DNA from 2 places in the Undibacterium sp. Ji42W genome. Region 1 is predicted to be linked to the other one. Evidence: predicted binding sites of a transcription regulator. Region 1 holds the regulator's gene; the other holds the start of a gene.
What was found. Region 1 encodes HrcA, which represses chaperone genes, less so after heat shock. Its sites were predicted from a motif close to TTAGCACTCNNNNNNNNNGAGTGCTAA; they were not measured.
Positions count from the first base shown of each region.

Region 2: rpoH (RNA polymerase sigma factor RpoH) is a predicted target of HrcA. The motif match lies at 1,576-1,602, and genes of this name have one in related genera.

Region 1 covers NZ_JBMPOV010000005.1:233,582-237,793, reverse strand. The annotation lists gene fur (ferric iron uptake transcriptional regulator) at 1-242, shown strand, start outside; gene ACO0LG_RS13025 (response regulator) at 313-696, opposite strand; gene hrcA (heat-inducible transcriptional repressor HrcA) at 774-1,805, opposite strand; gene ACO0LG_RS13015 (HAD family hydrolase) at 1,850-2,536, opposite strand; gene ACO0LG_RS13010 (NAD kinase) at 2,612-3,505, shown strand; gene recN (DNA repair protein RecN) at 3,629-4,212, shown strand, end outside.
Region 2 covers NZ_JBMPOV010000006.1:248,051-252,262, forward strand. The annotation lists gene ACO0LG_RS15180 (SCO family protein) at 1-461, shown strand, start outside; gene rpoH (RNA polymerase sigma factor RpoH) at 615-1,511, opposite strand; gene ACO0LG_RS15190 (cell division protein FtsX) at 1,882-2,796, opposite strand; gene ACO0LG_RS15195 (cell division ATP-binding protein FtsE) at 2,828-3,502, opposite strand; gene ftsY (signal recognition particle-docking protein FtsY) at 3,530-4,212, opposite strand, start outside.

The DNA.
Region 1 (4,212 bases):
AACAGGCTGGCCTGTTAAACCGCAATCATTTTGAGACTGGCAAAGCCATTTTTGAATTGAACGAGGGTTCACATCATGACCATCTGGTCTGCCTGGACTGTGGCCGTGTAGAAGAATTTTTTGATGAAGAAATTGAACACCGCCAGCAAACCGTTGCGCTGGAACGTGGCTTTAAAATCGCCGAACATGCGCTGGCGATTTATGGCAATTGCACCAAGCCTAATTGCGAACACAAGACTTGAAGCAAGGACAAAACCGCCACTGTAGCTTCGCAAGCGCACCGGGCCATGAGTGCCCCGTGTGCGATCCAGCCTACTTATTGATCTTGGACACCACGGCTTCGACTGTATCTATGATTTTTTGCGCATTGAATGGCTTGAGAATATAGCCATGGATGCCGTTCTTGACTACTTCCGTAATCGTATCCTGGTCTTTATTGGCGGTGACCATCAACACTCTTGAATCTGGCAACAATTCACGTATGCGGGGCAGGATTTCAGTGCCGCTGATTTTGGGCATGACGATATCGAGCAAGATCAGATCAGGTTTCAGTTTCACCGCCATTTCCAGGCCGGTACCGCCGTCGGTAGCCTCACCAACGACGTTATATCCCTCACTGCGCAGTATGACCCTGAGCACCTCGCGGGTGACATCATTATCATCAATCAATAAAATCTTTGCGTTTTTCTTGTCCATAGCAACCCTGTATGCGCATCAATGTTTGCTTATTTTCTTTTTTGCTTCGCTACTTCAGACTGTATCTTAATGGTTTATTACTGACTAAGTGCATTAGATAATAATTTTGCAGTGATGTCTACGATGGGAATAACTCTTTCATACGCCATGCGGGTAGGGCCGATAACACCCAGGGTGCCAACTATCTTGCCATTGACTCCATAAGGCGCGGTGACGATACTCATTTCTTCCATGGGTACCAGTTGTGATTCACCGCCGATGAATATCTGTACCCCGGTTGCCTTGCTCGACACATCGAGTAACTGCATGAGGCTATTTTTTTGCTCGAACATATCGAACAGTTTGCGCAAAGAACTCATGTTCGAAGACAGGTCCTGCACATTCAGCAAATTGCGTTCACCAGAGATAACTACCTCGTCATTATCTTCATCCATGGCATTGCTGCCCGCTTCTACTGCCGCCTGCATGAGTCTGGTCATGTCATTTTGCAATTCCCGCAGCTCGCTATTAATACGGGTGCGTGCGTCGGTAAAGCTCAGGCCACCAAAATTCTGGTTCAAATAATTGGCTGCCTGCACCAACTGAGTTGGTGTGTAATCAACATCGGTCAACAGCAGCCGGTTATGCACTTCGCCGCCAGGTGCCACCACCACCAGCAAGATACGTTTTTCTGACAGGCGCAAGAATTCTACCTGCTGGAAAATCGACTCGGTACGCGGCGTCATGACGACACCGGCAAATTGTGACAACGACGATAATATCTGCGCCGCATTCGCAATTAGTTTTTGCGGAGACTGTGCATTCATATTTGATTGCATGCTGGACTGCAACCGGGAATCCATGCCTGCGCCATTCACATCTTGTACAGTCAGCAAGGTATCAACAAAGACGCGATAGCCCCTGGGCGTAGGGATACGGCCCGCAGAAGTATGCGGGCTGGCCACAAAGCCCATTTCTTCAAGGTCGGCCATGACATTGCGTATCGTCGCCGGGGATAATTCCAGGCCGGATATTTTGGACAAGGCGCGGGAACCCACAGGCTGGCCGTCAGCAATATAACGCTCGACCAGGGCTTTTAATAAAGTTTGTGCGCGGATATCTAGTTGCATGGTTTCATTTTATGCGTTCATGACTGACATGAACATAGAAAAATTCATAGCCATAGAGTCAGGTCATGCAGATTGGCAAATTCTGCATCCGGCTTGATATGAAGATGGCGCTCATCTTCAATTTTTAAAGCCTGCCTGTTCATCCAGCCGCCTTTTAATCCTGCCCGTTGCGCGCCTTGTACATCAAGCAATAAATCATCACCCACATACAAGACCTCGGCAGGTTCCAGGCCCAGCTCCTGGCAAGCAGCCAGAAATATCCTGGGATCAGGCTTGGCACAGCCAAAGCGAAAGGCAGCGATCGACACCTTGAAGTGATGCGCCAGCCCTATCGCCTGCAAATCGGCAAAACCGTTTGAGACTGTTCCCAGCAGCAGTTTTTCTTGCAAAGCCTGCAATGCCGGTTTGACGTCACTGTACAAGTCCACTTTGTTCCTGGCGTCGGCAAATACCGCCATGGCCTGGTCGGCTTTTTCGGCTGCCACCCCATGTTCATCAAACACCTGTTTGAGCAAGGTATGGCGCAAGGCCCATAAGTCGTATTGAAAACGCTGGTCACTCGCTACCAGCACATTCCTGCGCTCACGCAGTTTTTCCACATTGTAATTTTGCGCCACGGCGGGCGCATGTTCATGCATCCATTGCTGCAATGCTGATTCAGCATGGCGAATTACCGGTGCAACCGGCCACAAAGTATCATCCAGATCCAGCAAAACTGCTTTAATTGCCATAAAGAGCACTCATTCCATTCGTTGATGTCCTAATTATGTTCTAATCTTAGCCATCATGTCACCCTACCTTTGTTTATGACAGTACAGGCTAAAACCATTGCACTTGTTGGAAAATCTAATGCCTCAGGCATTGCGGACTCAATTCAGGAACTGGCCAATTTTCTCGCGGCCGCAGGACACCGCGTCGTCATCGAGTCAGAAACGGCGCAATACCTGCAATTAAGCGAATTCAGCAGCATGCCGGTGCCTGAGATAGGCAAACTGGCAGATGTTGCCATCGTAGTGGGTGGTGATGGCACCATGCTGGGCATAGCACGGCAACTGGCCCCCTATAATATTCCCCTGATCGGTATCAACCAGGGCAGGCTGGGTTTCATCACCGATATCGCGCTTGACCGCATGATCCCTGTCATTACAGAAATGCTGGATGGCAAATATGTCTCCGAGCGCCGCAGCCTGCTGCAGGCGATCGTGACGCGCGACGGCAACCAGATTTTCAGTGGTGTTGCCTTCAATGACATTGTGGTCTCGCGTGGCGCAGGCTCAGGCATGGTGGAATTACGTGTCGAGGTAGATGGGCATTTCATGTACAACCAGCGCTCGGACGGTCTTATCGTCTCGACGCCGACAGGTTCCACGGCCTATGCGCTTTCTGCCGGCGGCCCTTTGCTGCACCCTAGTTTATCCGGTATTGCGATGGTGCCGATCGCCCCGCATGCCTTGTCGAACCGGCCGATTGTTTTGCCAGACAGTAGCGAAATCGTTATCACCATCGTGGCCGGGCGCGATATCAGCCTGAATTTTGATATGCAAAACTTTGCCAGCCTGCAGCATCAGGACAGGATTATCGTCAACCGATCTGCTCATACGGTGACATTCCTGCATCCTCCCGGCTGGAATTATTACAACACCTTGCGCGAGAAACTGCACTGGAATGAATATCCATCGGTAGAGGGTGCGCTGAATTAGTTTTAACCCACCCACTCTTACGAACACAGAAGTCACAGGCTGTTGCTAGAATAGCGATTTCGCTATGCAGGGGCATCTTGACCAGCCCTGTTTTCTTAACAAACTCCTTCATGTCAGCCCATTATGTTGCGCACGCTTGCCATTCGTGATTTTGTCATTGTTGATACGCTGGAACTTGAATTTTCCTCTGGCTTTAGTGTGCTGACCGGAGAAACCGGTGCCGGTAAATCCATCCTCATCGATGCCCTGACCCTGGCCTTGGGTGGCCGGGGCGACGCCAGCATGGTGCGCGAGTCTGCCAGCAAAACGGATATCAGCGCAGAATTTGCCGTCAATGACATCCTTGCTGCCTGGCTGAAAGAACATGAATTCTTTGACCAGGACCAGCCATTGATCTTGCGCCGTACCATTGATAATGCCGGCCGTTCAAAAGCATGGATCAATGGCATCACCGCCACCGCAGGGCAATTGCGCGAAATTGGCGACATGCTGGTTGATATCCACGGCCAGCACGCACATCAATCCCTATTAAAAACTGAAGCACAGCGCGATTTGCTGGACATGCAAGGTGGCTTACAAGAGCAAGTCACAGAAGTTGGCTTGCGTTACCGCGCCTGGCGCAATATCAGCAAGCAACGCGAAGAATTTGAAACCAATGCCAAGAGTGTCTTGCAAGAGCGCGAGCGTCTGGAATGGCAAGTCGGCGA
Region 2 (4,212 bases), on a different contig from region 1:
CGCTGACAGATCACAATGGCAAGGCACGCAGCCTGGCAGACTTCAAGGGTAAGGCGGTAGTCATCTTTTTTGGCTACACCCAATGCCCGGATGTTTGCCCGACGACGATGGCAGAAATGGCGAGTGTCATGAAATTGCTGGGTCCTGATGCTGACAAGGTGCAGGTTCTGTTTGTGACCCTGGATCCTGAACGTGATACCCAGGCTTTGCTGGCCAGCTATGTACCCAATTTCGATAAGCGCTTCCTGGGTTTGTATGGCGATGCCGCAGCAACTGCCAAAGTCGCCAAAGAATTCAAGGTGTTTTATCAAAAGGTAGAAGGCAAGACTGCCAGCAGCTATACCATGGACCATACTGCGGGTAGTTATGTATTTGATCCTCAGGGGCGCATACGTTTATTCTTGCGCCATGGACAGGGGGCAGAACCTGTTGCCCATGATTTGAACATCCTGCTGAAATAAGGCGGCAGACAACACAAAGCAGGTGGCATTCATGTCACGAAACCCGCCAAGAAACCGGCCGCACGATCAACCACAAAACTGGCCACAAAGCCGCTGGATAAAACAAAAGGCACTCTCGCGAGTGCCTTTTTCTTTTGCTACAGTATGTGTTGATTATGCAAAACTGCTGAGGCTACCCTTCATTTTCTTCAGGGCTGCGCTTTCGATCTGGCGTATGCGTTCGGCAGATACACCGTATTCATCGGCCAGTTCGTGCAGGGTAGAGCCTGTACCATCATCATTTTTCAACCAGCGTGATTCTATGATGTGGCGTGAGCGTGCATCCAGCTTGGACAATGCAGATTCCAGGCCTTCGCTTTGCAGACGGTCATACTGGCGTGTTTCCAGAACACGGGTAGGCTCGTCGGACTCAGTTTTCAGATAAGCGATAGGAGCAAATTTCTCATCGTCATCATCCGTCGGTGCATCCAGGGCAATATCATGACCGGACAAACGCATTTCCATTTCGATGACTTCTTCGCGTTTGACATCCAGCGTTGATGCCAGGGCATCAATTTGCTTGGGTGTCATCGCGTCCAGGCCCTCTTTATGGCTGCGCAGGTTAAAGAACAATTTGCGCTGTGCTTTGGTTGTTGCTACCTTGACCAAACGCCAATTTTTCAAAATGTACTCATGCATTTCAGCTTTGATCCAGTGCATGGCATAGGACACCAGACGTACACCCTGGTCAGGGTCAAAACGCTTGACGGCTTTCATCAGGCCGATATTGCCTTCCTGGATCAAGTCAGCATGGGGCAAGCCATAGCCGAGATAACCACGGGCGATAGACACAACCAGGCGCAGATGCGACATAACCAGTTGCTGCGCAGCAGCCAGGTCATTGTCATGACGCAATTTGTTTGCAAAGTCAATCTCTTCCTGATGCGTAAGCATAGGCAGACGGTTGACTGCAGAGATATAGGCATCAATATTCCCCAGCGTACCACTAAAGCCAAGGGCCAGAGCAGTGCTGTCAGTTGCAGGGATCAATTGTGTCGATGTAGTTGCCATTTTTCCTCCTTATTGCTGCCTTAAGAGTATCAATTACTCCTTTTGGCACTTTCAAGCTTCTATATTAGCACTCTCTTGAGAAGAGTGCTAATACTCAGATTCTATGAAGTTCATCAAATAAATCTATTGAAAAACAAGCATTCATTTACAGCATGTATAGTACTTAGATAGATGCCTGGATGGAAAGTTGCAATCAATTCGATGCAAATTGTAAAAGCCTGTTGCAAAATCACGATGCTCAGATTGCTGCAAGTGTGAGAGATCACTAGCGACCCCTCGCGATCACTAAGTATCAGCAAGCAGTCAGCAGTATGAAGACGAAGCAAGAGCAGAATTATTGTGCGATTATTGAGCAAACAGCGCCAAGAATTTAGCTTGCGCGCGCCAATTGCCTTCTTACCGAGAGAAAAACACCAACCAGCCCAAGCAACATGCTAACAGCCAGTAGTATGGCGCTCTGTACGATACCCAACGGAGCAAGGTGAAATTCCGATGCATATAATTTAGCAAATTCTGCAATTGCCTTGTTCAACGGTTGCAGAGACGCCGCGATCAGGCCCAGTGCGAGGCCACCTGCCAGCAAGCCCAGCAAGGCACCGGTATAGTAATAAGGTTTGTGGATGAAACTGTTGGTCGCCCCCAGCAGGCGCGATACGGCAATTTCTGCCCTATGCGAAATCACCTGCAGGCGGGTGGCATTAAATACCACCACCACCACCACCACACCCAGTGTGGCAGCCAGGAACAACAAACCAAGCTGCATGATTTGTACCAGTGCGGCCAAGCGTTTGACCCAGGCAGAATCCAGCTGCACGACATCTACATCCGGCATTTGCCTGATTTCTTCTACCAGTGCTTCTATTTTGCCAGCATCATTATTCGACATGGACAATATATATGCGTCCGGTAAAGGATTGCCACCCAGGGTGGACAAGACTTCTGCCAGGTTGGATGATTGCTCAAGGCTGGCGAGTGCCTTGTCCTTGGGAATGAAATTCACGTTCGCTGTGATATTTTTTTCTTTCAGCAATTTCTTCAGCGGTATCGACAAGGCAGTGGCAGTTGCTCTTGGCGTGTCCGGGCTGACAAAGATGCTGATTTCTGGCTCGATAGACAGTTGTGAAGAGATAGGGCGTATATTTTCTATCAGGGTCAGTCCAGCGATGGGCAAGGCCAGCGCAATCGCCACCACCAGGACATTGAACGAGAAATTGCCAGGGCTGCTACGCAAATGGGCAAATGCACTCTTGATGGCAAACAAGTGCTGACGGAACCAGTTGGTCATGAATTTATCCTTGTTATTCTGTCATGCAGGATCAGGCGGCGAGTGAGGATTTCCAGGTACTGACTACCTGGCCCTGGCTTAGGTAAATCACGCGGCTGGCCTGATCGAGAAATTGTTCATCATGGCTGGAGATAATGCAGGTCACACCGGCGCTCTGGAAAGCCTTGAGCGCGCCCAATACCTTGTTGGCATTGTCACGGTCCAGAAAGGCAGTAGGTTCATCCGCCAGGATAATTTGTGGCCGGTTGACGATGGCACGGGCTATCGCCACCCGCTGTTGCTCACCACCAGATAATGCCAGTGGCAACGAATACGCTTTGTCTGGCAGGCCGACTTTTTCCAGTGCAATGCGGGCACGGGTCTCAGCTTCAGCATGGGAGGCGCCAGTGACAATGATGGGCAACATGACATTTGCCAATACGTGGCGGTCAGTCAATAATTTTTGGTCTTGCAAAATCAGGCCTAGTTTGCGGCGCAGATAAGGCAGGCTGCTGCTTTTGAGCTTGCCTATGTCCTGACCATTGACCTTGACCTGGCCTGCGGTGGGTTTTTCTATGCCTGCAATCATCTTCAACAAAGTAGATTTACCCGCACCAGATGGGCCAGCCAGGAAAATCAATTCACCGGCAGCAATTGATAATGAAACATCCTTGAGTGCATAAACATTTTGCGAATACTGTTTGCTGACGTGTTCAAATTCAATCATGATCGCGTTTGGCCTTTTTTTATGCAATTAACTGAGCAGGGCGTCAACAAATTCCTGGGCGTTAAATGGTTGCAAATCTTCAATCTGCTCGCCTATACCGATGAAATACACAGGCACAGGGCGGTTCTTGGCGATTGCTGCCAGCACGCCACCTTTGGCAGTGCCATCGAGCTTGGTGATGACCAATCCTGTCAATTGCAGGGCATCGTCAAAGGCCTTGACCTGGGCCAGTGCATTCTGACCAGTATTGCCGTCGATGATGAGCAAGACTTCTTGCGGTGCGCCATCCATGCCCTTGGCAATAACACGTTTGATCTTCTTCAATTCTTCCATCAGATGCAACTGGGTAGGCAGGCGGCCAGCTGTATCTACCATCACCACATCCGTGCCACGGGCACGGGCAGATGCTACTGCGTCAAAGGCTACCGCCGCCGGGTCGCCCGATTCTTGCGAGATCACAGTCACATTATTGCGCTCTCCCCAGATCGTCAGTTGCTCACGCGCCGCCGCACGGAAGGTGTCGCCCGCTGCCAGCAAAACCGATTGCTGGTGGGTTTGCATATGTTTCGCCAGCTTGCCTATGGTGGTGGTCTTGCCTGCACCATTCACGCCAGTGATCATCATGACCAGGGGTTGATAACGGCCGAGTTCCAGCGGTTTTTGCAAAGGCGTCAACATTTCCAGCAACAAGACTTTCAGGGCCGCCTTGA